DNA from 2 places in the Bradyrhizobium sp. BR14999 genome. Region 2 is predicted to be linked to the other one. Evidence: predicted binding sites of a transcription regulator. Region 2 holds the regulator's gene; the other holds the start of a gene.
The links. The regulator PhoB, encoded in region 2, activates phosphate uptake and scavenging genes when phosphate is short. The targets are predictions, from matches to a motif close to TGTCATNNANCTGTCAT.
Positions count from the first base shown of each region.

Region 1: the regulator PhoB is predicted to act here: its motif matches at 3,416-3,432, upstream of ACR9YP_RS27750 (DUF47 domain-containing protein).

Region 1 is NZ_CM148536.1:5,904,225-5,918,743, reverse strand. It holds gene ACR9YP_RS27770 (ABC transporter ATP-binding protein) at 1-146, shown strand, start outside; gene ACR9YP_RS27765 (ABC transporter substrate-binding protein) at 197-1,420, shown strand; gene ACR9YP_RS27760 (branched-chain amino acid ABC transporter permease) at 1,485-2,348, shown strand; gene ACR9YP_RS27755 (branched-chain amino acid ABC transporter permease) at 2,350-3,318, shown strand; gene ACR9YP_RS27750 (DUF47 domain-containing protein) at 3,475-4,119, shown strand; gene ACR9YP_RS27745 (inorganic phosphate transporter) at 4,192-5,196, shown strand; gene sugE (quaternary ammonium compound efflux SMR transporter SugE) at 5,189-5,503, opposite strand; gene ACR9YP_RS27735 (peptide chain release factor 3) at 5,661-7,283, shown strand; gene ACR9YP_RS27730 (hypothetical protein) at 7,606-8,184, shown strand; gene ACR9YP_RS27725 (NnrU family protein) at 8,254-8,838, shown strand; gene ACR9YP_RS27720 (class I adenylate-forming enzyme family protein) at 8,911-10,503, shown strand; gene ACR9YP_RS27715 (tetratricopeptide repeat protein) at 10,668-11,321, shown strand; gene ACR9YP_RS27710 (hypothetical protein) at 11,353-11,901, shown strand; gene der (ribosome biogenesis GTPase Der) at 11,952-13,334, shown strand; gene ACR9YP_RS27700 (TCR/Tet family MFS transporter) at 13,331-14,519, shown strand, end outside.
Region 2 is NZ_CM148536.1:491,114-505,632, forward strand. It holds gene ACR9YP_RS02270 (2'-deoxycytidine 5'-triphosphate deaminase) at 1-254, opposite strand, end outside; SAM riboswitch at 364-443, shown strand; gene ACR9YP_RS02275 (O-succinylhomoserine sulfhydrylase) at 517-1,704, shown strand; gene ACR9YP_RS02280 (SGNH/GDSL hydrolase family protein) at 1,834-2,826, opposite strand; gene ACR9YP_RS02285 (SGNH/GDSL hydrolase family protein) at 2,839-3,618, opposite strand; gene ACR9YP_RS02290 (OpgC domain-containing protein) at 3,618-4,874, opposite strand; gene apaG (Co2+/Mg2+ efflux protein ApaG) at 5,072-5,464, shown strand; gene ACR9YP_RS02300 (Hsp33 family molecular chaperone) at 5,693-6,700, opposite strand; gene argF (ornithine carbamoyltransferase) at 6,843-7,766, opposite strand; gene ACR9YP_RS02310 (aspartate aminotransferase family protein) at 7,766-8,974, opposite strand; gene ACR9YP_RS02315 (GcrA family cell cycle regulator) at 9,443-9,955, shown strand; gene phoB (phosphate regulon transcriptional regulator PhoB) at 10,199-10,906, opposite strand; gene phoU (phosphate signaling complex protein PhoU) at 10,921-11,637, opposite strand; gene pstB (phosphate ABC transporter ATP-binding protein PstB) at 11,649-12,467, opposite strand; gene pstA (phosphate ABC transporter permease PstA) at 12,464-13,309, opposite strand; gene pstC (phosphate ABC transporter permease subunit PstC) at 13,311-14,300, opposite strand; gene pstS (phosphate ABC transporter substrate-binding protein PstS) at 14,472-14,519, opposite strand, start outside.

The sequences.
Region 1 (14,519 bases), 3.4 Mb from region 2:
TCCTCCTGGTCGAGCAGAACTTCCGTTTCGCATCGACCGTCGCCGACCGCTATTACGTGGTCGAGCACGGCAAGATCATTGACGGTTTTTCCAACGCCGAGCTTGCCGCCAACATGGACAAGCTCCACACCTATCTCGGCGTCTAGAACTGCCAAAGAAGTTAGAACCAACGAGAATACTTAGAGAGGGAAGCCGCATGAACACCCGGTCGATCGCTTCATTTTTGCTCGGCACCGCGCTGGCACTTGCCGCGACAAGCGGCGCGATAGCGCAGGACAAGACCATCAAGATCGGCGTGCTCACCGACAACTCCGGGCTCTACGCCGACCTTGGAGGTCCCGGCTCGACGCTGGCCGCGCAGATGGCGATCGAGGATTCCGGGCTTGCAGCCAAGGGTTGGAAGGTCGATCTCATCTCCGCCGACCATCAGAACAAGCCCGACATTGGCACCGCGATCGCGCGGCAGTGGATCGATGTCGAGAAGGTCGACGTCTTCATGGACGTGCTGAACTCCGGCGTGGCGCTGGCGGTGAACAATGTCGTCAGGGAAAAGAATTCGATTCTGATCGACACGGGTGCGGCGACGTCCGATCTGACAAACGCGCAATGTTCGCCGAACACGATCCACTGGGTCTACGACACCTACATGCTGGCCAACAGCACGGGACAGGCGCTGGTGAAGGCCGGCGGCGACACCTGGTACTTTCTGACCGCCGACTACGCCTTTGGTCACGCGCTCGAGCGCGACACCGCTGCGGTGGTGGTCAAATCAGGCGGCAAGGTGATCGGGAGCGTCAAGCATCCGCTCAATACCGCGGACTTCTCCTCGTTCCTCCTGCAGGCGCAGGCGTCGAAAGCGAAGATCATCGGTATGGCGAACGCCGGTGGCGACACCACCAACACGATCAAGCAGGCGGCGGAATTCGGCATCGTTGCAGGCGGCCAGAAGCTCGCCGGGCTTCTGCTGTTCATCACCGACGTCCATGCGCTCGGATTGAAAGTGGCGCAGGGGCTGAACTTCACCGAAACCTTCTATTGGGATTTGAACGACGGCACCCGGGCCTTCTCCAAGCGTTTCTCCGAAAAGATGAAGAACAAGGCGATGCCTTCGATGGTGCAGGCCGGCGTCTATTCGGGCCTGATCCATTATTTCAAGACGCTGGAAGCGTTGGGTGGCAATCCGCACGATGGCGCCAAGGTCGTCGCCAAGATGAAGGAAATTCCGACGGACGATCCACTGTTCGGCAAGGGCACGATCCGCGCGGACGGCCGCAAGCTCCATCCCGCCTATCTGTTCGAGGTCAAGAAGCCCGAGGAATCCAAGGGGCCGTGGGACTACTACAAGCTGATCGGCACGACGGCGGCAGACCAGGCTTTCAGGCCGCTTTCGGAAAGCGCCTGTCCGCTGGTGAAGAAGTAGTACCGACAGCGTCCGCTGGCGGGCACCGTCGTCAACAAAACGGGACTGGGTACGAGATCGATCGATGCAGGCTCTATACGCTCAGCTACTGGTGGGACTGATCAACGGCTCGTTCTACGCGCTGCTCAGTCTCGGGCTTGCCGTGATCTTCGGCATGCTCAACATCATCAATTTCGCCCATGGTGCGCTCTACATGATGGGCGCGTTCGTCGCCTATTTCCTGTTGAGCCTCGGCGGCATCAACTATTGGTGGGCGTTGCTGCTCGCGCCCATCATCGTCGGCATCTTCGGCATGATCCTTGAGCGGACCATGCTGCAATGGCTGACCGGGCTCGATCATCTCTACGGCCTGCTCCTGACCTTCGGCATTGCGCTGATCGTGCAGGGCGTGTTCCAGAACTACTTCGGCTCCTCCGGTCTGCCTTATGCCATTCCGGACCAGCTCAGGGGCGGCATGAATCTCGGCTTCATGTTCTTACCCGTCTATCGCGGCTGGGTCGTCGTGTTCTCGCTGGCGGTGTGCCTTGCGACCTGGTTCCTGATCGAGAAGACCCAGCTCGGGGCATACCTGCGCGCCGCCACTGAAAACCCGACGCTGGTGCGCGCCTTCGGCATCAACGTACCGCGCATGATCACGCTGACTTACGGTCTCGGTGTCGGCCTTGCCGCGCTCGCGGGCGTGCTGTCGGCGCCGATCAACCAGGTGCGACCGCTGATGGGCGCGGACCTCATCATCGTCGTGTTCGCGGTGGTCGTGATCGGCGGCATGGGATCGATCATGGGCTCCATCATCACCGGCTTTGCGCTCGGCGTGATCGAGGGCCTGACCAAGTATTTCTACCCCGAGGCCTCCAACACCGTCGTGTTCGTGCTGATGGTGCTGGTGCTCTTGGTGAAGCCAACGGGATTGACGGGAAGGGCAGCCTGACATGACGACCCTGACGGACGACACGCTGCCGACAACCCCTCGCGCCATGCGCGACGAGATGATCGTGTTCGTGGTGATGGCCCTGCTGTTGGCGGCGGTGCCGTTCACGGGAGTCTATCCGTTCTTCGTGATGCAGGCGCTGTGCTTTGCGCTGCTCGCCTGCGCCTTCAATCTGCTGGTCGGCTATGGCGGGCTGCTGTCGTTCGGCCACGCCATGTTCCTGGGAACCGCGGGCTATTGTAGTGCGCATGCGCTGAAGGTGTGGGCGCTGCCGCCCGAGCTCGGCATTCTCGTCGGCATCGCCGCGGCGTTCGTGCTGTCGATCATCACGGGCTACATCTCGATCCGCCGCCAGGGCATCTATTTCTCGATGATCACCCTGGCGCTGTCGCAGCTCCTCTACTTCATCTACCTCCAGGCGCCGTTCACCCACGGCGAGGACGGCATCCAGGGCATCCCGCAAGGTCACATGTTCGGCGTGTTCGATCTGTCCAAGCCGACGGTGCTTTATTACGTCGTGCTGATCGGCTTCCTCGCCGGCTTCCTCTTGATCTTCCGCATCATCAACTCGCCATTCGGCGAGGTCCTGAAGTCGATCCGTGAGAACGAGCAGCGGGCGATCTCGCTCGGCTACCGCACCGACCAGTACAAGTTCCTGGCCTTCATCCTGTCGGGCACGCTGGCCGGCTTTGCCGGGGCGCTGAAAGTATTCGTGGCGCAGAACGCCTCGCTCACCGACGTGCACTGGTCGATGTCGGGCGAAGTCGTGCTGATGACGCTGGTCGGCGGTCTCGGAACCATTTTCGGTCCCGTGATCGGCGCCTTCGTGATCATCGCCATGCAGCAATATCTGGCGGGCTTCGGCCAGTGGGTGACGGTGATCCAGGGTGGGATCTTCGTGATCTGCGTGCTCACCTTCCGCCGCGGCGTCATCGGTGAAATCGCGCATTACTTCCGGCGATCGCTCTAAGTAGCTGATTTTAAATCGATTTACCAGTCGCTTGAAAGCGGTGGATGACCCGGCTCCGCGGGCGCGAGATGACACGCGCGTGGATCGAAAATGGTCTATGACAGTTTCATGACGGCCCTCCCGGGCCGGGCCATTTCCAACCGGTAGCCTGTCCCCATGATGCGATGGTTTCGTGCTTTCCTGCCCAAGGAAGAACGGTTCTTCGACCTGTTCGACCGTCATGCCCAGACTGTGATCCAGGGCTCGATCGCGCTCCAGGGCATGCTCAACGGGGGCGAGGAGACGCCGGTCTATTGCCAGCGCGTCAATCAGTTCGAGAACGACGCCGACAACATCACCCGCGAGGTGCTGACGGCAGTGCGCCGTACCTTCATCACCCCGTTCGACCGCGGTGACATCAAGAACCTGATCACCTCGATGGATGACGCCATCGACCAGATGCAGCAGACGGCGAAGGCCGTGATGCTGTTCGAGGTCCGCGCCTTCGAGCCGCCGATGCGCGAGATCGGCGGGCTTCTGATCGAATGCGCCAATCTGGTGGGACGCGCGCTGCCGCTGATGCAGTCGATCGGCCCGAACGTCGCCATGCTGAGCGCGATCACGGAAGAGCTGGGCAAGCTGGAGGGCCGTGTCGACGATCTCCACGACATCGGGCTGAAGGAGCTGTTCCTCAAGCATCGCAACGGCAACGCGATGGACTTCATCGTCGGTGTCGAGATCTACGACCATCTCGAAAAGGTTGCCGACCGCTTTGATGACGTCGCCAACGAGATCAACAGCATCGTCATCGAGCAAGTGTAGCGCATGATGCGGAAAAGTGTGCAGCGGTTTTCCGCTCAAATCATGCGTAAGCTTTAAGGCAGGGGCCGCGCCGTGGATGCTGCGTTGGGTTTTCCCGTCCTGGTCGGCTTGATCGCCGTCGCGCTGCTGTTCGATTTCCTGAACGGCCTGCATGACGCCGCCAATTCGATCGCGACCATCGTCTCGACCCGCGTGCTGCGGCCCCAATTCGCGGTGTTCTGGGCCGCATTCTTCAATTTCGTCGCCTTCATGGTGTTCGGGCTGCACGTCGCCCAGACCATCGGCACCGGCATCATCGATCCCTCGATCGTCGACGCCCAGGTGATCTTCGCGGCCCTGGTCGGGGCCATCGTCTGGAACATCGTGACCTGGGCGCTCGGCATCCCGTCCTCGTCGTCGCATGCGCTGATCGGCGGCCTCGTCGGTGGCGGCATGGCCAAGGCGGGCATTTCGGCGGCGGTGTGGAGCGGGTTGTCCAAGACGGTGCTGGCGATCGTGCTGTCGCCGCTGGTCGGCTTCCTGCTCGCGATGATGCTGGTGGCGATCGTGTCCTGGGCCTCAGTGCGCTCGACACCGTTCGCGGTCGACCGCGCCTTCCGCATCCTGCAATTCGCCTCCGCCTCGCTCTATTCGCTCGGCCATGGCGGCAATGATGCCCAGAAGACCATGGGCATCATCGCGGTGCTGCTCTATTCGCAGGGCCATCTCGGCAGCGAATTCTCCGTACCGTTCTGGGTGGTGCTGTCCTGCCAGGCCGCGATGGCGCTGGGCACGCTGATGGGTGGTTGGCGCATCGTCCGCACCATGGGCCTGCGCATCACCAAATTGACCCCGATGCAGGGCTTTTGCGCCGAGACCGGCGGCGCTGCGACCCTGTTCATGGCGACCTTCCTCGGCGTTCCCGTCTCGACCACCCACACCATCACCGGCGCGATCGTCGGCGTCGGCGCGGCGCGCCGTGTCTCGGCGGTGCGCTGGAATGTCGCGAGCTCGATCGTCTATGCCTGGGTGATCACGATCCCGGCCGCGGCAATCGTGGCCGCGCTGAGCTGGTGGGCGGTCCAGATCGTCAAGTAACGAGCTTCAATCCGATAATTCCGGCGATGATCAAGGCGATGCTGGCGAGCCGGAAAGCTGTCGCGGGCTCACCGAACAGGATGATGCCCAGCGTCGCGGTGCCGACCGCGCCGATTCCGGTCCAGACTGCGTAGGCGGTTCCGACGGGCAGTGATTTGAGAGCAACCCCGAGCAGGATGATGCTGCCGGCCATGGCCGCGAGCGTGACGACCGACGGAACAAACTTGCTAAAGCCCTCGGTATATTTCAGGCCGATCGCCCAGGTGATCTCGAGAAGACCGGCGACGAACAAGATGCTCCAGGCCATGACGACCCTCCGTGCAAGGCAGGGCCGTCCCCGCAGGCAATGACCTATGAAAGGGAGAGCCGTCCCTCCCAAAGGCCGATATGGGGCTGGCCGGAGGGCTCCGCAATCACCAAATGAGGCTTGATCAGGCCCATTTTCCCTGCCAAACGCTCCCGCCATGTCCGACATCGCCACCACCGCAGCCGAATCGCCGGCCCGTTCTCCGCTTGCCGCTGAAGTGTCGCGGCGGCGGACCTTTGCGATCATCTCCCACCCCGACGCCGGCAAGACCACGCTGACCGAGAAGCTGCTGCTGTTCGGCGGCGCCATTAACCTCGCCGGCCAGGTCAAGGCCAAGGGCGAGCGGCGCAACACGCGCTCGGACTGGATGAAGATCGAGCGCGAGCGCGGCATCTCGGTCGTGACCTCGGTGATGACCTTCGAGTTCGAAGGCCTCGTCTTCAACCTGCTGGACACGCCGGGCCACGAGGACTTTTCGGAAGACACCTATCGCACGCTGACGGCGGTCGATTCCGCCGTGATGGTGATCGACGCCGCCAAGGGCATCGAGGCGCGCACCCGGAAGCTGTTCGAGGTGTGTCGTCTTCGGGATATCCCGATCATCACCTTCATCAACAAGATGGACCGCGAGAGCCGCGACGTCTTCGAGCTGCTCGACGAGATCGAGAAGACGCTGGCGCTCGACACCACGCCGATGACCTGGCCGGTCGGCCGCGGCCGCGACTTCCTCGGAACCTATGACGTTGTCAATGGCGGCGTGCGCCTGCTCGAAGGCGGCGGCGCCAAGACCGGCGCAGCGCAGCAGATCGAGATCGAAGAACTCGCCAAGCTCAATGCGAACCTCGACGCGTCGGCGGTGAAGGACGAGCTCGAGCTCGTCACCGAAGCGTCAAAACCGTTCGAGCTCGAAGCATTCCGCGAGGGTCATTTGACGCCGGTGTATTTCGGCAGCGCGCTGCGCAATTTCGGCGTCGGCGACTTGCTGGAAGGCCTCGGCAAGTTCGCGCCCGAGCCGCGCGCGCAGGACAGCGACCAGCGCAAGGTCGAGGCCACCGATCCGCGCATGAGCGCCTTCGTGTTCAAGATCCAGGCCAACATGGATCCCAACCATCGCGACCGCATTGCGTTTGCGCGGCTCTGTTCGGGCAAGCTCAGCCGCGGCATGAAGGCGAAGCTGGTGCGCACCGGCAAGAGCATGCCGCTGTCGAGTCCGCAATTCTTCTTCGCGCAGGATCGTTCGGTCGCTGATGAGGCCTTTGCCGGCGACGTGGTCGGCATTCCCAATCACGGCACGCTGCGCATCGGCGACACGCTGACCGAGGGCGAGGATTTCAACTTCGTCGGCGTGCCGAGCTTTGCGCCGGAAATCGTCCGCCGCGTCCGTCTCACCGACGCGATGAAAGCGAAGAAGCTGAAGGAAGCGCTCCAGCAGATGTCGGAGGAGGGCGTGGTCCAGGTGTTCCGTCCGCGCGACGGCGCGCCCGCGCTGGTCGGCGTCGTCGGCGCGCTCCAGCTCGACGTGCTGAAGGCCCGGCTCGAGGCCGAATATTCGCTGCCGGTCGAGTTCGAGGTGAGCGAGTTCCAGCTCGCGCGCTGGGTCTCCTCGGAGGATCGCAAGAAGCTCGACACCTTCATCGCCGCCAACACCTCGAGCATCGCCGACGATGTCGACGGCGATCCCGTGTATCTGGCGCGAAACGAGTTCTATCTCGGCTACACCAGGGAACGCGCCGAGGGCATCGAGTTCACCAACGTCAAGGACGTCAAGAAGAAGGGGTAGGATGGCCGCGCGCCCGGCTGCCGCAGCCACACCCTCCGCTACGCAGCCACACCCTCCACTGTCATGCCCCGGCTTGACCGGGGCATCCAGTACGCCGCGGCCTCTCGATTTAATCACATCCGTCTCGGAGTACTGGGTCGCCCGGTCCCGGCTCCGCCAAGGCTTCGCCGGGCTTTCGGTGTTGGGCCGGCGTAGCTTTAGCGAAGACGGCAAGCCGGGCGACGACACCGCGTTCGAACGCGCGCATGTGAACACAAGGTAGGCTTGAAGCCGCTCCAAGATCTCCCAACATGATTGCGGTCGCTCATCGCGGTGCTTCTCAATGCTGCGCGCAATCTTGGTTCTGTTGCTGACCTTCTTGGCCGTGGGCGCCGCCGACGCGCGGCCCCGCCAGATCAACCCGATCCCGTTTTCGCACGAGCCGTGCAGCGTGCTGGACGGCCGGCCATGCACGCCATCCTATTGCAGCCCGCTCGAGCCCGGCCCCTGCATTCCCGAGATCGATTACCCCTACGGCCAGAACCTCCAGCTCACGATCGAGAGCGTGCCGTCCGAGCCGGACCGCGCCAAATACCGGAAGCCTGATCACGATCTCGACACGATCGGCGATCTCTTTGCCGAGCTGCGCAGCTGCTGGTCGCCGCCCTCGGACAATGCGCGCGCCGGCATGCAGATGTCGGTGCGCTTCAGCTTCAACAAGGCCGGTGGCCTGATCGGCCCGCCGCGCCTCACATACGCGACCGCGGGCGTGCCGGCCGGCACCCGCACGACCTATCTCAATGCCATCAACGCATCGCTGCAGGCATGTCTGCCGCTGAAATTCACTGGCGGACTCGGCGGCGCGTTGGCCGGACGGCCAATCGCGATCCGGTACGTCGACAATCGGCAGATCGGTAAGTAGCGCATAAGTTGCGAACGGCGGCCAATCGATGGTACCTCAGAGGCGGGGGCTGCTTTAGGGGAGGATGTCGTGGGTCTTGTGGTCATGATCCTGGGGCTGGTGCTGTTTTTTGCCGCCCATATTTTCACGACGAAACGAAAGGCACGCGCAGAGGCGATCGCACGACTAGGTGAGGGGACCTACAAGATCCTCTATTCGCTGGTTTCGCTCGCGGGGCTCGTGCTGATCATCTGGGGCTTTGCCCATTACCGCAGTTCCGGCTGGATCGACGTCTGGTATCCGCCGAAGGCGCTGAAGCACATCACGCTCGCCTTGATGCTGCCCGCCGTCATCCTGGTGGTCGCCTCGTACCTGCGCGGCCGCATCTATGCGACGCTGAAGCATCCGATGCTGGCCGGCATCAAGCTGTGGGCGGCGGCGCATCTGCTCGCCAATGGCGACCTCGGCTCCATCATCCTGTTCGGCTCGTTCCTGGGTTGGGCGGTGTATGATCGCATTACGCTGAAGCATCGCACCGACAGCGGTGGCCCGCCGATCCCGGTGGGCGGCGTCACCAACGATCTGATTGCGATCGCTGTCGGCGTCGTCGCCTACCTGGCGCTGGCGTTTGCGTTCCACCCCGTCGTGATCGGTGTTCCCGTGATCGGCGTCTAGCCGGTCAGCACAAGACGACACCCGGTGTCCATGCGCGGAAGATAACAAGAGCAACAAGCCGAGGACCCTTCGATGGACTGGTCGCAATCTCAGATCCCGCCGATGCGGTTCGAGGCGCGCTTTGGCGATCGAGTGGTGCCGGCATTTTGCGATCGGCCGTCGAGCCTATGGGCAATGATTGCGGAAGCCTGCGCGCGCAATGGCGATGGTGAGGCGCTGATTTGCGGCGGCGTCCGCCTCAGCTGGCGAGAAGCCATCGAGCAGGCCGCGCGGATTGCGACCGGTCTTCGCAAGCTCGGCCTGCAACGCGGCGACCGCATCGCCATCCTGCTTGGCAATCGCATCGAGTTTCCGCTGCTGCTGTTCGCCGCCGCACATGAGGGGCTGGTCACAGTGCTGCTCAGCACGCGCCAGCAGAAGCCGGAGATCGCCTATGTGCTCACGGATTGCGGCGCCAAGATCCTGATCCATGAGGCCGCGCTCGCCGAGCGACTGCCCGATCCGGGCGATGTGCCCGCTGTGATCCACCGCATCGCCATCGACGACGATCCGGCCCGGTCGCGCTTCTCCGCTCTCGCCGACAACACGCCGGCGCCTGCGCCGGTCGAGGTCAATGAGGAGGACACCGCGATGATCCTCTACACCTCGGGCACGACGGGCAAGCCGAAGGGCGCAATGCTGGCCCATTGCAACATCATCCATTCTTCGATGGTGTTCGTGTCCTGCCTGCAATTGACGGAGAGAGACCGCTCGATCGCCGCGGTGCCGCTCGGCCATGTCACCGGCATCGTCGCCAACATCACGACCATGATCCGCTGCGCCGGTGCGCTGATCATCATGCCGGAGTTCAAGGCGGCCGATTATCTCAAGCTCGCCGCGCGCGAGCGCGTCACCTACACCGTGATGGTGCCGGCGATGTACAATCTCTGCCTGCTGCAGCCCGATTTCGACGGCTACGATCTGTCGAGCTGGCGCATCGGCGGCTTTGGCGGCGCGCCGATGCCGGTCGCGACCATCGAGAAGCTCAAGGCGAAGATCCCCGGCCTGAAGCTGATGAACTGCTATGGCGCGACCGAGACAACGTCGCCCTCGACCATCATGCCGGGCGAGCTGACGGAGAGCCATATCGACAGCGTCGGCCTGCCGTGCCCGGGCGCGCGCATCGTCGCGATGGGAACGGATGGGCGCGAGCTGCCGCATGGCGAGATCGGCGAGCTCTGGATCCAAGGCGCTTCCGTGATCAAGGGCTATTGGAACAACCCGAAGGCCACGGCCGAGAGCTTCACTGGCGGCTTCTGGCACTCCGGCGACCTCGGCTCGGTCGACGCCAAGGGATTTGTCCGGGTGTTCGACCGGCAGAAGGACATGATCAATCGCGGCGGGCTGAAGATCTATTCGGCCGAGGTCGAATCCGTGCTGGCCGGCCATCCCGCCGTGATCGAGAGCGCGATCATTGCCAAGGCCTGCCCGGTCCTGGGCGAGCGCGTCTACGCCGTGGTGGTGACGCGCAGCCCGGTCGCCAGCGAGGCCCTGCGGGCCTGGTGCGCGGAGCGGCTGTCCGACTACAAGGTCCCCGAAACCATGGCGATCACCGCCGAGCCATTGCCGCGGAACGCCAATGGCAAGGTGCTGAAGCGGCAGTTGCGGGAGCTGCTCGGAAGCTGAGCCGGGCAGGCGGCTCCGGGCTCTCCCGGGTGGTTAACGCCTTGATCGGGCTCGCTTTGCCTTGCCACCGCCATATCGTTAGGGTACCTCGCCGCCACGAGGGACGGGATTCCTGACGCGAACGCTTTGGCGCGCGCACCCGGACGGGCATGGGATTAGCTTAAGTGTCTGAATTATTTGACGAAGTCGACGAGGAAGTACGTCGCGAACAGCTCAAGAAGCTGTGGGACAAGTATTCGATCTACTTCATCGCCCTGATGGTGCTGATCGTGGCCGCCGTCGGCGGCTGGCGCGGCTACCAATATCTCGAGTCCAAGAAGGCCGCCGAGGCCGGCGCGGCCTTCGAGAAGGCCGTCGAGCTGTCCGAGCAGGACAAGCACGCGGACGCCGAGAAGGCCTTCACCGAGCTCGCCGCCAAGGCCCCGTCCGGCTATCGCACCCTGGCGCGGTTGCGCGCTGCGGGCGAGGCCGCCAGCCGCGATCCCAAGGCCGCCGCGAAGATGTACGACGACATTGCCGCCGATCGCAGCGTGGGTGGCGAGTGGCAGGATCTGGCCAAGATCCGGGCCGCCGGCTTGCTGCTCGACAGCGCCAGCTATGCCGACATGCAGCAGCGGCTGGAAGCCTCCGCCGCGCCGAAATCGACGTTCCGCCACAGCGCCCGCGAGATGCTGGCGCTGTCGGCATGGCGCAACAACGACATGACCGCGGCCCGCAAATGGCTCGACGCGATTACCGAAGACGGTGAAACGCCGCCCAGCCTGCGCTCGCGCGCCGAGGCGCTGCAGGCTCTGCTGCCGCCCGTCGCCAAAAGCTGACGACGGCCCTCTGACGCAAACGAGACACAAGATGCGCCGCACGCCACGTTTGATCGCAGCCACCGTCCTGATCGCCTTCACGGGCCTGTTGGGCGGCTGCTCCAGCGGCGGATTCGATCCGAGCGACATGCTCGACTTCCTCGACACCAAGAAGAAGCTGCCGGGTGACCGCAAGCCGGTGTTCCCGGAGGGCGTGCCGGGCCTCGAGCAGGGCGTGCCGAAGGAGATGTACAAGGGCGCGCAGCAGCAGCCGGACCCGAACGCACCTGCCGTCGCGGCTCTGCCTGCAGAGCCACCGCCCGAGCCGGCCAAGCCTGCGAAGGGGGCCAAGGCGACGAAGTCCCGACAGCCAGCCGCCACGGCGGCCGCGCCCGCAGCCGGCGAGGTCGATGGCGAGGCCCAGCCGGAGGCTGCGCCACCCACGGCCGCTCCGCCGCCCAAGCACAAGATTGTCCGCAAGCGCACCACCGCGCCGCCGCCGGATCAGCCTGTCCAGCAGGCGCAACCGACCCAGACCACGCAGCAGCAATCGCAAGGCGCTTTCCCGGCGCCGCTGCCGAGCGGCAGCTTCTCGCGCTGATATTCTTCATTGCATTGACAGGCGCAGCCCCGGCAGCGCACGAATGACCGATGTCCTTCACGATCGCCATCATCGGCCGGCCCAATGTCGGCAAATCGACGCTGTTCAACCGCCTGGTCGGACAGAAGCTCGCGCTCGTCGATGACCTGCCGGGTGTCACCCGCGACCGCCGCGAGGGTGAGGCCAAGCTCGGCGACCTCCAGTTCATCATCATCGACACCGCCGGCCTCGACGAGGGTGCCAAGGGCTCGCTGACCGCGCGCATGCAGGAGCAGACCGAGACCGCGATTGCGCAGGCCGACGCGCTGTTCTTCGTCATCGATGCCCGCATCGGCCTCACGCCCACCGATCGCGCCTTCGCCGATTTCGCCCGCAAGGCCAACAAGCCGGTGCTGCTGGTCGCCAACAAGAGCGAAGGCAAGCATGGCGATGCCGGTGCGATGGAGGCCTTTGCGCTCGGCCTCGGCGATCCCATCCAGATCTCGGCCGAGCATGGCGAGGGCATGGGCGAGCTTTACGATGCGCTCAGCCAGCTGATGCCGGAGCCCGTCGACGAGGACGAGGCTGAGGACGACGCGCCGCTCTCGGAGGAAGAGGCGGCGACGCGCCCGATCCGGGTCGCCATCGTCGGTCGGCCCAATGCCGGCAAGTCGACGTTGATCAACCACCTGCTCGGCGAGGAGCGCCTGCTGACGAGCCCGGAAGCCGGCACCACGCGGGATTCCATCGCGGTCGAGATCAATTGGAAGGGCCGCGATTTCCGGGTGTTCGACACCGCAGGTCTGCGCCGGCGCTCCCGCATCGAGGAGAAGCTGGAAAAGCTCTCGGTCGCCGACGCGCTGCGTGCGGTGCGCTTTGCCGAAGTCGTCGTGCTGATGATGGATACGCAGAACCGCTTCGAGGAGCAGGATCTGCGCATCGCCGATCTGATCGAGCGTGAGGGCCGGGCTGTCGTGCTCGCCGTCAATAAATGGGACCTGATGGAGACCAAGGGCGGTGGCGCGATCTCGAGCCTGCGCCGCGATGCCGACCATTGGCTGCCACAGCTCAAGGGCGTGCCAATCGTCGCCGTCTCCGGCCTGATGGGCGAGGGCATCGACCGCCTGATGCAGGCGATCCAGGATGCCTACGCGATCTGGAACCGGCGCGTGCCGACGTCGGCGCTCAATCGCTGGTTCGAGCAGGCGATCCAGGCCAATCCGCCGCCCGCGGTGTCCGGCCGCAGGCTGAAGCTGAACTACATCACCCAGAACAAGGCGCGCCCGCCGAGCTTCGTGCTGTTCTGCTCGCGTGCCGATGCGGTGCCGCAGTCCTATCTGCGCTACCTGACCAATTCCATGCGCGAGACTTTCGAGCTGCCGGGTACGCCGGTGCGCATCACCTTGCGCGAAAAGGCCAATCCCTTCGCGCACAAGCGCAAGCGGCCGTCGTGAGCGACGGGGCCGGCGAGGCGATGGCGCAAGGCGCGGCGCCGGTCCGGCGCGGCGCGGTCGCCTTCATCTTCGTCACCATCCTGCTCGACATGCTCGCGCTCGGCGTGATCATGCCGATCCTGCCGAAGCTGATCGAGAGCTTCGTCGATAACGACACCGCGCACGCGGCCCGCATCTTCGGCCTGTTCGGCACCGCCTGGGCGCTGATGCAGTTCGTGTTCTCGCCGCTGCTCGGCGCGCTGTCGGATCGTTTCGGGCGCAGGCCGGTGGTGCTGCTGTCGAATTTCGGGCTCGCGGCTGACTACGTGCTGATGGCGCTGGCGCCGTCGCTGGTGTGGCTGTTCATCGGCCGCGTGATCTCCGGCATCACCTCGGCGAGCATCTCGACCGCGTTCGCCTATATCTCGGATGTCACGCCGCCGGAACGGCGTGCGGCAATCTTCGGCAGGATTGGTGCGGCCTTCGGTGCCGGCTTCATCCTGGGCCCGGCGCTGGGCGGCCTGCTCGGCGACATCGATCCGCGCCTGCCGTTCTGGGCCTCGGCCGCCCTAAGCTTGGCCAATGCGCTCTATGGGCTCTTCGTCCTGCCGGAATCGCTTTCGCCCGACAAGCGCGCGCCGTTCCGCTGGAGAAGTGCCAATCCGATCGGCGCGCTGCGCCTGCTGCGGTCCAATGAGGTGCTGGCCGCCTTGTCGGTGGTCAATTTCATCGCGCAGGTCGCGCATGTCGTGCTGCCATCGACCTTCGTGCTCTATGCGACCTATCGCTACGGTTGGGATTCCAAGACCGTGGGCCTGACCCTCGCCATGGTCGGCATCTGCGCCATGGTGGTGCAAGGGCTCGCCATCGGCCCGATCGTGCGCGCGCTCGGCGAGCGGAACGCGCTGCTGCTGGGCTTGTGCTGTGGCGCGATCGGCTTCGTGGTCTTGGGCGCTGCGCCGACCGGTCCGCTATCCTGGCTCGGCATTCCCATTTTGTCGCTATGGGGCATCTCCGGTGCCGCCTCGCAATCGCTGATGACGCGGCTGGTCGCACCCGATCAGCAGGGCCAGTTGCAGGGCGCGACCGCAAGCGTGCAGAGCGTGTCGCAGCTCGTCGGCCCGTTCCTGTTCACGCTGACCTTTTCCTATTTCATCGGCGCCAGCGCCCCGCTGCATCTGCCCGGCGCGCCGTTCCTGCTTGCGG
Region 2 (14,519 bases):
ACCGCGCCGTCGGCCAGGCTGAACTCGTGCAGCTTCAATTCGTCGATGCGTTCGGCGACGGTGGCGCCGGGACCGGGCAGGAAGCTGGCGCGGACGCGATAGGCGATGTCGCCGAGGCGCAAATCGAGGCTCGCCGGCTGGATCTGGCTCTCGACGAAGTCGTACGCGGGCAGGATGAGCCCCGCCTCCGCCATCGCCGCGATCATGCGGTCGGGCAGGATACCATTGGCGTCGGCAGCGACCGTGAACGTCAACCGGGGATCCTCAGCAAGGGGCAACGCATCCCGATAGACGGGAAATACTAGCCTTTTACGGCTATCCGATGGACGCCTTGACGGAAAGGGCATTGCGGAATATGAGCATCACTTATCCCGTGGTGATTTGAGCCGGCCGGCTTGCAGCCACGTTAAATAAGTCGCTAAACAGGCCGGGGACCTCTGTGATCCCGGCCCGTGGAGATATCCAGGCCGGTTTTTTTGTGACCGTTCTCGCTCGACGGTCATGTCGGAGGGTCCTATGTCGAAGTCGCCTGCCACTTACCGTCCCGAAACCCGCCTGGTCCATTCCGGGACCCTGCGCTCGCAATATGGCGAGACCTCGGAGGCGCTGTTCCTGACGCAAGGGTACGTCTACAACAGCGCCGAGGAGTGCGAGGCGCGGTTCAAGGGCGAGGACCCCGGCTTCATCTATTCGCGCTACTCCAATCCGACCATCGCGATGTTCGAGCGCCGCATGATCGAGCTCGAAGGCGCCGAGGCGGCCCGCTCGGCGGCCACCGGCATGGCGGCGGTGACGACCGCGATCCTGGCGCCGCTGAAGGCGGGCGACCATGTGGTCGCTTCGCGGGCGCTGTTCGGCTCGTGCCTCTATGTGGTGCAGGATTTGCTGCCGCGCTACGGCATCGAGACCACGCTGGTCGACGGCCTCGATCTCGACCAGTGGCAGCGGGCGCTCAAGCCCAACACCAAGACGTTCTTCCTGGAGAGCCCGACCAATCCGACGCTCGATGTGCTCGACATCCCCGGCATCGCCGAGATCGCGCACAGGGGCGGTGCGCGGCTCGTCGTCGACAACGTCTTCGCAACGCCGATCTGGCAGAGCCCGCTCGCGCTCGGGGCCGACGTCGTGGTCTATTCGGCGACCAAGCACATCGACGGCCAGGGCCGCTGTCTGGGCGGCATCATCCTGTCCTCGGAAGCCTTCATCGCCGAGCACATCCACAATTTCATGCGCCAGACCGGCCCGTCGATCTCGCCGTTCAACGCCTGGGTCCTGCTCAAGGGCCTGGAGACGCTGGGCGTGCGCGTGCGCGCGCAGACCGACACCGCGGCGCGCATTGCCGAGGTGCTGGCCAGCCATCCGAAGATCTCGCGGCTGGTCTATCCCGGCCGCGCCGATCACCCGCAGGCGGCGCTGGTGAAGAAGCAGATGCGTGGCGGCTCGACGCTGGTCGGCTTCGAGGTCAAGGGCGGCAAGCAGGCCGCGTTCCGCGTGCTCAATGAATTGAAGCTGGCGAAGATCTCCAACAATCTCGGCGACGCCAAGAGTCTCGTCACGCATCCGGCGACCACGACGCATCAGCGTTTGAAGCCGGAAGACCGCGCCGCGCTCGGCATCAGCGAGGGCTTCATCCGCTTCTCCGCCGGGCTCGAGCATGCGGACGATCTGATCGAGGATCTGACCGCGGCGCTGGAGAAAGCGTGAGCGAGCCAAGGGCTCGGACTCGTAGGGTGGGCAAAGCGAAGCGTGCCCACCATTCACGATCACACTGACGATGGATGGTGGGCACGGCGCGCGAAGAGCGCGCCTTTGCCCACCCTACGGCACCTATATTTACATCGGCCGATACGCGCGCACGTCGGCCGGCACGTTCACACCGAGCTTGATCTGGCCGACGGAGTGGATGATGTCGTCGCCGAGGAGCTGGGCGAAGCAGGCATAGCCCCAATCGTTCATGTGTAGGCCGTCGGCGATGACGAAGCCCTCGACCGGGATCGCCTGCTTCTCGTGCCACTCGCGCATCACCTCGAAGCGCGGGAAGATGCCGACGTGACGAAGCTCGGCGACCTTGCCGAGCAGCTTCACCATCTTGCCGGCGCTCTCGGCGCGCTGGTTGACCGCCGGCGAATATTGCGGATCGACCAGCACGATGTCGGCGCCGCCCGCAGCCTGGATGCGGGAGATGCCGTCCTCGACTATCTTTGCGGTCTCGCCGGGATCGAGGTTGCGCAGCACGGCGTTGGTGCCGACCTGCCAGATCACCATATCCGGATGCACGTCGATCACCTGCGTCTGAAGGCGCTTCATCATCTCGGGCGCATCCTCGCCACCAACGCCGGCATTGACGACGGTGATGTCGGCGGTCGGATAATTCCGGCGCAGCTGTGCGGCGAGGCGGTTCGGATAATTGAACTCCGGCGAACTCGCACCGAATCCTGCGGTCGACGACGAGCCGAACGCGACGATGACGACGGGCTGGCCGGCGACGAGCTTGCTTGCGACATGCGGCAGCGTGCCCATCGCCTTCGAGCCGCCCTTCGGCGGCAGACAGGGCACTCGGCTGAAGATGTCGCCGGCGGACTTTGCGACCTCCTTCACCTTGTCGATGGCACGCGCGGTGATGCCGCGCTGGTCGGGAGACGTTGCGGCGACGGTGGTTTGGGAGGACGGGGCGGAAGCGGGATCAGCCGGCGGCGCGGGCGCGGGCGTCGCCTGTGCGGCTTGCGTCTGCGCGCGCAGCTGCGAAGCGGGTGCCAGCACCAGCAGCATTGCTGCTGCGGGCGCAGCCAGCCATGACGTCAGACAAAAAGGGCGGAGAGAACTCATTAACGCTAGACCTCAATTTTGCTGCTGGGCCGGCTCCAGATGGGCAGCGTCGATCACGAATTGTGCCAACGCCCGGCCAAGGCAATCATGAACCTGTTTCGCCAGCTCAGGCCCGCGGGACGGGTTGAACAGGTCGAACTGGCCCTGATCGTTCCACTGCCGCATGATCGCGAAACGGTCGAACAGTGGGATGTCGTGCTCCTGCGCCACCACGCGCATATTATCGAGAAAAGGCTGCGCCGCGATCATGGTTTCGGTGCGCGGGCTATACTGCAAATTCATCAAGACGACGTCAGCCCCTGTCTTTTGCAACGCAGTAACCCCCTCGGTTACTGCGCTGCGAAATTCGTCGGGATCGATGGATCGGATAGCATCCACGGTCCCGGTCTGCCAGATGACCAAAGTAGGCGTTTTTGCTTCCATCAGCTTAACGAAGGTGGCGGCGGTCTCCTGTGCCGTCCTCTTGCTCTGTATTTCTACGGAGACGTGCACCGCTCCCGGGGGCGGCAGCTTGTCCTTGAGGCTCACCTCCATGCGTGCCGGATATGAGCTGCTCTCCGAGGAAGGAATCGTGGTCGAGCGGCTGCCGATGACCAGAATCTCGAGCGGTTTGCCGGCCTTGACGGCGTCGGCGACCTTGGGAAGCTGGCTTTCGCTGGTGAGCAGATAGGGCGGCAATTCGCAGGCCGCGGGCGCGGCCGGAGCGGCAGACGCAGCATCGCCCGCGCGCGCCATGGGCGCGGCGAGACCACCGCATAGCAGGATCAGGCTCAGGAGAACCTTCGCCTTCATCAGCCCCCTCCCGCCAGATCGGCGTTGCCGACGGCGTTTTTGGTTTTCGCACCGCTCTTGTCAGCCACGCTCTTGTACCACGAAATGACCCAGGCCACCCCCCACATGATCAGGATTCCGGAGAGACTAATCAACGCATGCATGGCTGCGCCGCCGGAGACCTCGGCCAGGATGAAATGGCCGGCGAAGGCCAGGAAGACGCCGAGACAGAAGATCTCGAGGGAATGCTGCCCACACAGGATCAGCGGCCGCAGCCAGCGCGATTTCAGGCCCGGCCAGGTCCGCGGCAGGAAGCGCACGGTGAGCGCGGCCAGCGCCAGGAAATGGGTGAAGCGCAGTACGTCGAGATCGGTCTTGTCGATCGGATACATCCACTGCTCGATGCGCTTCGGCATGAGGTGACCGAGCTGCGGCACGTACCAGGTCAGCGTCACGTAGAACGCCGCGACCAGATAAGCGATCGCAATCCACATCGTCACCGGTGAGGCCAGAATGCGCGACATGCGTCGCGCACCTCCGAGCGCACACCATGCACCGAAGACGAAAAGCAATTGCCAGGCCAGCGGATTGAACGCCCAGAAGCCGTTCGGATAGGCCGAGAAGTAGAGGTCATATTCCCAGGTCACCGCGTAGAGCACGACCGAGAGGCCGAGCGTGACGTCGGGCTTCCACTTCATCGACCACAGGATCAACGGCAGCGCCAGCATCAGCACGATGTAGAGCGGCAGCACGTCCATGTTGACGGGCCGGAAGCGCAGCAGCAGCGCCTGCACGATGGTGACGTCGGGCTGCTTGAGGAAATCCATGATGCCCATCTCTTCGGTGTAGAGCGGGTTCTCGAAGCTGGTCGCCACATAGGAGATCTCGGCGAGGAAGATCGTGAACAAGAAGACGTGGGCGACGTAGATCTGCCAGACGCGCCGCAGGATGCGCGCGGTGGCGATGACGACGCCGTTCTCCAGCATCGCACGGCCGTAGACGAAGGCGGCGGTATAGCCGGAGATGAAGATGAATATCTCGGTGGCGTCGCTGAAGCCGTAATTGCGGATGGTGAACCAGGTCAGCAGGCTGGTTGGCAGATGGTCGATGAAGATCAGCCACAGCGCCAGCCCGCGGAACAGATCGAGCCGGAGTTCGCGCTCGCCGATGGCCGGCAGCGTGATGGCCGGCGCGGCGGCCCGCGGCTTGGTGCCTGCGGGTTTGGCACCCGCGGTTCCCGCGATCGTCGATCCCGTCACTTGGTCGGCAATGGTCATCGGGGGCCAAAAACCCTTCCGCAAATCGCGACGTGCAATGGAGTTTACCGTTCCAGCCGTCGTCCCGCAAAGCGGCACGATCACATAAGGGTGTCTTCCCTTGGGGGAGTCCTTCCCCGCGAATTCTGGCGGGACGATGTCGCCAAAGCCGTCTCCAGCGTTTGGTTCCCCGGGCGGATTTCGGTATGATGGAGGTTATGTACCGCGCCGTGACCCGCCAGATCGAAGTGACCGTCGAGCCGAACTTTGTTCCGGAGCAGTCGTCGGCCGACCGCTCCCGCTATTTCTGGTCCTACACCATCGTCATCACCAATTCCGGCGACGAGACCGTGCAGCTGAAGACGCGGCACTGGATCATCACCGATGCCTCCGGCCGCCAGCAGGAGGTGAAGGGCGAGGGCGTCGTCGGCGAGCAGCCGATCCTGGCCCCCGGCGAGCGCTTCGAATATACCTCCGGCGTGCCGCTCACGACCGCCTCCGGCTTCATGACCGGCCGCTACCAGATGGTCAGCGAAAGCGGCGAGCGCTTCGAGATCGACGTGCCGACGTTTTCGCTGGACAGCCCGGACTACAAGCGGGTGTTGAATTAGGGGCGGGCCTCGGTGCCGTAGGGTGGGCAAAGCGAAGCGTGCCCACCATTTCAGTCGCCGCGGATAAGATGGTGGGCACGCTTACGCTTTGCCCACCCTACGAGATCGGAGTTCTTGGCAAGCAGCCTGCCCCATCATCATTGCGAGCGCAGCGAAGCAATCCAGAATCTTTCCGCGGCGGCAGACTGGATTGCTTCGCTCCGCTCGCAATGACGGAGAATGCAGAACCTACGCGTTCTCCACGCCCGCCTCGTGCGGCGTGAACTGATAGACCGACGAGCAGAACTCGCAGGTCACCACGACCTTATCGTCCTTGACCATGGCGGCGCGGTCGTCCGGCGAAAAACTCTTCAGCATGGACGCGACCGCATCGCGCGAGCAGGAGCATTGTGCCTTCAGGACCTGTGGATTGAACACGCGCACGCCGCGCTCGTGAAACAGGCGGAACAGCAGCCGCTCACCGGACAGCTCGGGATCGATCAGCTCGACGTCCTCGACGGTCTCGATCAGCGAGCGCGCCTCGACCCAGGCGTCGTCTTCCGCGACACTGTGCACCTCGGTGCCTTCGGGCGCGTTGCCGGGATGCAAATCGGCCTGCCGCGCGCGCTCCGGCGCCTTCGGCAAAAACTGCATCAACATGCCACCAGCACGCCAGCGATGCTTGCCGCCGTCGCTACTGCGCCATTCCTCGCCGACCGCGAGGCGCACGCGCGTCGGGATCTGCTCGGAGCGCAGGAAATATTCGTGAGCGGCCTCTTCGAGGCCGCCGCCGTCGAGCGCGACCAGGCCCTGGTAACGGCTCATGTCGGGACCCTGGTCGATGGTCATGGCGAGATGGCCGCGGCCGAGCAGCGTCCCTGAATCCCTGGCGTCACCGAGGCGCGCAGCATCGAAGCGCGCATAGGCGCGCAGGCGATCCGGCGCCATGTAGTCGACGACCAGGAACGATACCGGACCGTCGGTCTGGGCTTGAAGGATGAAACGGCCCTCGAATTTCAGCGCCGAGCCGAGCAACGTCGTCAGCACGATGGCCTCGCCGAGCAGCTTGCCGACGGGGGCGGGATAATCGTGCTTGGTGAGGATGTCGTCGAGCGCCGGGCCGAGCCGCACCAGGCGGCCGCGCACGTCGAGCGCATCGACCTCGTAGGGCAGCACGGCGTCATCGATCGGAACTGCTGATGGCGCGCGAACCGGGCCTTCGAGCCCGGTTTTCATGTCAGGGGATTGGAAAACCATGGCGCTTTATCTGGGGTCGGAGGTGACGGATTGGAAGGGGTGCGAGGCGGCGTGTTCCGGATGCAGCTATGATTACACACGATCCTGCAAATTCGGTGTCGTCCTGGCGAAAGCCAGGACGACGATCCAAATGCGCCCCCGCCTACTTCACCGCGTCAAAGCACCAGGCCAGAATGCCCTTCTGCGCGTGCAGGCGGTTTTCGGCCTCGTCGAACACGACCGATTGCGGGCCGTCGATCACGTCATCCGTGACCTCCTCGCCGCGATGGGCGGGCAGGCAGTGCATGAACAGCGCATCGGACTTGGCCAGCGACATCAGCTTGGCATTAACCTGGTAGGGCTTGAGCACGTTATGGCGGTGCTCGCCTTCCTTGTCGCCCATCGACACCCAGGTGTCGGTGACGACGCAATCGGCACCGCGCACGGCGGCTTCCGGATCGGTGCCGAGCACGATCGGCGCATTGGTCGTCTTGATCCAGTCGCGCATCGCCTTCTTCGGCGCGAGCTCCGGCGGCGTTGCGACGTTGAGCTGGAATTTGAAGCGCTCGGCGGCGTGGGCCCAGGACGCCAGCACGTTGTTGTCGTCACCGGTCCAGGCCACCGTCTTGCCCTCGATCGGGCCGCGATGCTCCTCATAGGTCATGAGATCGGCCATCACCTGACAAGGGTGCGAACGGCGCGTCAGGCCGTTGATGACGGGCACGGTCGCATAGGCCGCAAGCTCCAGCAGCGCCTCGTGATTGAGGATGCGGATCATGATGGCGTCGACATAGCGCGACAGCACGCGCGCGGTGTCGGCGATGGTCTCGCCACGGCCCAGCTGCATTTCGGCACCGGTGAGCATGATGGGCTCGCCGCCGAGCTGGCGCATGGCGACGTCGAACGACACCCGCGTCCGCGTTGAGGGGCGCTCGAAGATCATCGCCAGCGTCTTGCCTTCGAGCGGCCTGACCGGCTGATGCGCCTTCTGCTTCGCCTTCATGGCGGAGGATGCGGCGAGCATGCGCTTGAGCTCCGACAGCGGGAGCTCGTTGATGTCGAGGAAGTGCTTTGGCGACTTGCTCATCAGCTTGCCGCCCGCTTGGTCTGACTGGACGAGATCGCCGTGCAGGCGCGCTCGAGCCGCCCGACGCTGTCCTCGATCTCGGCTTCGGTGACGATCAGAGGCGGCAGAAAGCGCACGACATTGTCGCCGGCGCCGACGGTGAGCAGTTTTTCGTGGCGCAAGGCGGCAACGAGATCACCCGAAGGCACGACCGCCTTGATGCCGATCAGGAGACCCTCGCCCCGCACTTCGCTGACGACATCAGGATGGCGATCGATCACGGAGGCGAGCTTCTGCTTGAGCAGCAGCGACATCTTCTGCACGTGATCGAAGAAGCCGGGCTTGAGCATGACGTCGAGCACGGCGTTCGCAGCGGAGATCGCGAGCGGATTGCCGCCGAAGGTCGAGCCGTGCGAGCCGGGTGTCATGCCGGAGGCCGCTTCCGCGGTCGCAAGGCAGGCACCGATCGGAAAGCCGCCACCGAGCGCCTTCGCCAGCGACATCACGTCGGGCGTGACGCCGAGACGGCGATGCGCGAACAGATCGCCGGTGCGGCCCATGCCGGTCTGCACCTCGTCGAACGCGAGCAACAGGCCCTTCTCGTCGCAGAGCTGGCGCAGCGCCTTGAGAAAGGCGGGTGCCGACGAACGCACACCGCCCTCGCCCTGGATCGGCTCGATCAGGATGCCGGCGGTCTGCGGACCGATCGCCTTCTTCACGGCCTCGATATCGCCATGCGGGACCTGGTCGAAGCCGTCCATCGGCGGGCCGAAACCTTCGAGATATTTTGCCGAGCCCGTCGCAGCCAGCGTCGCCAGCGTACGGCCGTGGAAGGCGCCTTCGAAGGTGATCATGCGATAGCGATCGGGATGGCCTTTGGCGGCGTGATAGCGCCGCACGACCTTGATCACGCATTCCAGCGCTTCGGCGCCGGAATTACAGAAGAACACGAAGTCCGCGAAACTCTCGTTGCACAGACGCGTTGCAAGCCGTTCGCCATCCGGGCTCTGGAACAGGTTCGACATGTGCCAGAGCTTGGTCGCCTGCTCCTGCAACGCCTTGACCAGCGCGGGATGGGCATGGCCGAGCGCGTTCACCGCAACGCCCGACGTGAAATCGAGATAGCGATCGCCATTGGTCGCGATCAGCCAGCAGCCTTCGCCGCGCTCGAAACCAAGGTCGGCCCTGGCGAAAACGGGAAGCAGATGCGGCGCGGCGCTGTTGGTCATGACCATCACTTGGATGTTGCATTTGAAAGTTGAGACCTGCCTGGCGTGCCTTGCGCAGCGCACCATTGACCGGTCCGGAAAACGAAACGTGCCGCCTTTTAAGGGCGGCACGCGGCACTATCTTATGCCTGGCAAGACCGGTGTCAATGCCGCCCGGAAAGCCTCGCGAAACGCTGAATCCGTAGTCTTGCGGTGCCGATTTTGCGGGGTTTTCACCACGGAACATGTGGAAGCGAGTCGGCGGACTCTTGCGCGGGAGTCACGCCATATTGTAGCGTTTGGCCTGTCAGATACGACATCTCGTGCAGCGGTTCTGATCCTCTAAGTCCTCATGTACCGGCGTAAACGTTCGGGCGTCAGTAGCGCGCCCGGCGAGCCTTAAGGGATTCTGGCGGCACGGGTTTTTCAAGGCTTAGGCATTCGCTGTGAGGCCCCAGGATGGCGGCGCGCAGCGAGGGAAAGGGTGCAATGACGGTTTTGACCTGGTCCGACGATCGCGTCGAGCAGCTGAAAAAGCTCTGGGAGGCCGGACTTTCGGCCAGCCAGATCGCGGCCGAGCTCGGCAATGTGACCCGCAATGCCGTGATCGGCAAAGTGCACAGGCTCGGCCTGTCGGGCCGCGCCAAGAGCCCATCTTCGGCCGCGCCGCGGCCGCGCAAGGCGCGCCCAGCACAGCACATGATGCGGGTGACCCGGCCGATCTCGCGCGGCAACACCGCGCTGGCGCAGGCCTTCGAGGTCGAGGTCGAGGCCGAACCGGTCACCTACGACAACGTGGTGCCGATGAGCCAGCGGCTGTCGCTGCTGGAATTGAACGAGGCAACCTGCCACTGGCCGGTCGGCGATCCCTCGAGCCCGGATTTCTTCTTCTGCGGCGGCAGGGCGCTGTCCGGCCTGCCCTACTGTGCCCAGCACTCGCGCGTGGCCTATCAGCCGGCCGCAGATCGCCGGCGCGCGCCGGCCAAGCCGAGCACGCGGTGAGTTTGTTCTGAGACCAGAAATGAGCCGTCGTGCGATGGCGGCTCTACATGTTCGGTGTCGTCCCGGCGAAGGCCGGGACCCATAGCCACCGAATGCCATTTGGCGAAGACTCTCAATGATGCGGCTGCACCGTGCAATCAAGACCGCGCCCAATCGATAGATCACGCGGTATGGGTCCCGGCCTTCGCCGGGACGACGCGGAAATTGGGGCGACAGCTCGCTAACTCATCCCCACCAAACGCCTTACGTCTGCTCCGCCTTCGCAAACCGATCATCCAGCGCATAGCCGGCGCCGCGGACGGTGCGGATCGGGTCCTGCTCGCGGCCGAGATTGAGCAGCTTGCGCAGGCGGCCGATATGGACGTCGACAGTGCGCTCGTCGATATAGATGTCGCGGCCCCAGACGCTGTCGAGCAGCTGCTCGCGCGAGAACACGCGGCCGGGATGCTCCAGGAAGAACTCCAGCAGGCGATATTCGGTCGGGCCGAGATCGATCGGCCGGCCCGAGCGCGCCACGCGGCGCTTGTCCCGATCGAGCTCGATGTCACCGTAGGCGAGCACGGTGGCGAGCCGCTCCGGACTTGCGCGCCGCAGAAGGCCCTTAACGCGCGCGAGCAGCTCCGGCACCGAGAACGGCTTGACGATGTAGTCGTCGGCGCCGGTCGCAAGACCCCGCACCCGCTCGCTCTCCTCGCCGCGCGCGGTGAGCATGATGATCGGGAGTTGCTTGGTCTCGGGACGGGTGCGCAGCCGCCGGCACAGCTCGATGCCTGATAGTCCCGGCAGCATCCAGTCGAGCACGATCAGATCCGGGATGTGTTCCTTGAGGCGGGTGTCGGCGTCGTCGCCGCGCATCACCGTCTCCACGTCATAGCCGTCGCCTTCGAGGTTGTAACGGAGAAGCTCGGTGAGAGCTTCCTCGTCCTCAACCACCATAATGCGTGCGCCCATGTTGTCGTCGCTCCCTAGGTATTCGGTACCGTCGTGGCGAAGGTCGTCATGTCGCCCTTCGGCCGCTTGTCGGTGATCGCCTGCCCCTCGATCATGTAGAACACGGTTTCGGCGATGTTGGTGGCGTGGTCGCCGATCCGCTCGATGTTCTTGGCGCAGAACATCAGATGGATGCAGAACGAGATGTTGCGCGGATCCTCCATCATGTAGGTGAGGAGCTCGCGGAACAGCGAGGTGCAGATGGCGTCGACTTCCTCGTCGCCCTTCCACACCGCCATTGCCGCCGGCAGGTCATGCGCGGCATAGGCGTCCAGTACCGACTTGACCTGCTGCTGCACGAGGTCGGTCATGTGCTCCAGGCCGCGGAACAGTTTTAGCGGATGGAAGTCCGTCTCCAGCGCCGCAACGCGCTTGCCCATGTTCTTGGCGAGGTCGCCGATGCGCTCGAGATCGGTGGCGACGCGCATGGCGCCGACGATCTCGCGCAGATCCACCGCCATCGGCTGGCGGCGGGCGATGGTGAGCACGGCGCGCTCCTCGATGCGCTTCTGCAGCGCATCGAGCTCGGCGTCGGTGGTGACGACGCGCTGACCGAGCGCGACGTCGCGGCGGATCAGCGCGTCGACGGAATCGACGATCATGCGCTCGGCGATGCCGCCCATCTCGGCGACCAGGCGGGTGAGCTCCTGGAGGTCGGTGTCGAAGGCCTTTGCGGTATGTTCAGTACCCATGTCCCGTCTCCTCAGCCGAACCGGCCGGTGATGTAATCCTGCGTACGCCGGTCGCTCGGCGACGTGAAGATCTTGCTGGTGTCGTCGAACTCGATCAGCTCGCCAAGATACATGAAGGCGGTCTTGTCGGAGACGCGCGCCGCCTGCTGCATGTTGTGGGTGACGATCGCGATCGTGTAGTTCTCGGACAGTTCCTGGATCAGCTCCTCGACCTTGGCGGTCGAGATCGGATCGAGCGCCGAGCAGGGCTCGTCGAACAAGATCACTTCAGGCCGCACCGCGACCGTGCGGGCGATGCAGAGGCGCTGCTGCTGGCCGCCGGAGAGCGACAGGCCCGAAGCGTTGAGCTTGTCCTTGACCTCGTTCCACAGCGCGCCGCCGCGCAGCGCCTTCTCGACCCGGTCGTCCATCTCCGACTTCGAGATCTTCTCGTAGAGGCGGATGCCGAAGGCGATGTTCTCGTAGATCGTCATCGGGAACGGCGTCGGCTTCTGGAACACCATGCCGACGCGGGCGCGCAGCAGATTGAGGTCGAGCTTGGGGTCGAGAATGTTGGTCTGGTCCAGCATCAGCTGGCCGGTGACGCGCTGGCCCGGATAGAGGTCGTACATCCGGTTGAAGATGCGCAGCAGGGTCGACTTGCCGCAGCCCGACGGGCCGATGAACGCCGTGACGCGGTTGGTGCCGAGCGTCAGGTTGATGTTCTTCAGCGCGTGATGCTCGCCGTAATAGAAGTTGAGGTTGCGCACCGTCACCTTGGCGGGCGCTTCCGGCAGCGGATGCGAGGCCAGGTGACCGTTGGAACTCACGGATACGGACAGGTCGGTCATTTTGCGGTCCTCTCGGCACCGAGGATGCGGGCGCCAATGTTCAGGGCAAGCACGGTGAGCGTGATCAGCAGCGCGCCGCTCCAGGCGAGTTGCTTCCAATAGGCGTAGGGGCTCTGCACGAAATTGTTGATGGTCACGGGCAGGTTGGCCATCGTCTTGTTCAGGCCGAGGCTGAAGAACTGGTTCGACAGCGCGGTGAACAGTAGCGGCGCGGTCTCGCCGGCGACGCGGGCGGTGGCGAGCAGCACGCCGGTGATGAGGCCGGAGCGCGCGGCGCGGTAGGCGATGCGCTTGATCACCAGCGAGCGCGGCAGGCCGAGCGCGGAGGCCGCCTCGCGCAGCGCGTTCGGCACCAGAAGCAGCATGTCCTCGGTGGTGCGAAGCACCACGGGGATGACGATCACGGCGAGCGCGAGGCTACCCGCGATCGCCGAGAAGCCGCGCATCGGCACCACCACGGCGCCGTAGATGAACAGGCCGATGATGATCGAGGGCGCCGACAACAGGATGTCGTTGATGAAGCGGATCACCGAGGTCAGCTTGTCGTTGCGGCCGTACTCGGCGAGATAGGTGCCGGCGAACAGGCCGAGCGGCGCGCCGATGCCGACACCGAGCACGGTCATGATCAGCGAGCCGACGATGGCGTTGAGCAGGCCGCCTTCGGACGCGCCGGGCGGCGGCGTGTTCTCGGTGAAGACCTGGAGGTTCAGGCCGCTAAGGCCGTTGTAGAGCAGCGTGATCAGGATCAGCGCGAGCCAGGTGACGCCGAAGGCGGCGGCGGCGATGCAGAGCCCGCGGATGACGATGTCGGTGCGGCGACGGCGTGCGTAAATCGGGTTCATGTCACTTCCCCGCCTTCTGTTCCAGACGCAGCAGCATCAGCCGCGCGGCCGCGAGCACGAAGAACGTCAGCACGAACAGGAGCAGACCGAGCAGGATCAGGCCGGACTGGTGCAGGCCGTCGCTCTCGGCAAACTCGGAGGCGATCGCCGCCGAGATCGTGGTGCCCGGTGCAAAGATCGACGAGGAGATGCGGAACGAGTTGCCGATGATGAAAGTCACCGCCATAGTCTCGCCGAGCGCGCGGCCCAGCGCCAGCATGACACCGCCGATGATGCCGACACGGGTGTAGGGGATCACCACGCTGCGGACGACTTCCCAGGTGGTGCAGCCGACGCCGTAGGCGGCCTCTTTCAGCACCGGCGGCACCGTCTTGAACACGTCGACCGAGATCGAGGTGATGAAGGGCAGCACCATGATGGCGAGGATCAGCGCGGCGTTGAACAGACTGAGATAGGACGGGGGACCTGCGAAGATCGCCCCCAGCACGGGAACGCCGTCGAAGACCCTGATCATGAAGGGCTGGAAGGTGTTGGCCAGGAACGGGCCCAGCACGAAGAAGCCCCACATGCCGTAGATGATCGACGGAATGCCGGCGAGCAGCTCGATCGCCATGCCGATCGGGCGGCGCAGCCATTGCGGGCAGAGCTCGGTAAGGAAGATCGCAATGCCGAGACCGACCGGAATGGCGATCAGCATCGCGATGAAGGAGGTGACGAGCGTGCCGTACATCGGCCCGAGCGCGCCGAGCACGGGCGGATCGGCCGAAGGCGCCCAGCGCTGCGTCCACAGGAACGACAGGCCGTATTCCTTGATCGCCGGGAAGGCGCCGACGATCAGCGAAATGATGATACCGCCGAGGATCAGCAGCACCGAGATCGCGGAAAGCCGCGTGATCCAGTAGAAGGTGACGTCGCCGAGCTTGAACGCGCTCAAGGCCTTGGCGCGGTCATACGGTCCGGCGTCGTCGATTACATCGCTCTGAACGGCCATCTCTGCCACGCCGATCCCCTGTACCCGTTCTCTATACGCTTGTTGCCGGAGTTGTGCCCCGGATGCGGCGCGAGCTGCGAAGCGGTGCGACGCTGATCCGGGGCCCGGTTCTTGTGGGTCCCGGGGCTGCGCAGCAGCGTTTCACGCTGCAGCGCGTCCGGGACATTCGCTTCAGCTCTTGATCTCGGCAGCCCAGGTCTTCTCGATCAGCTGGACGAC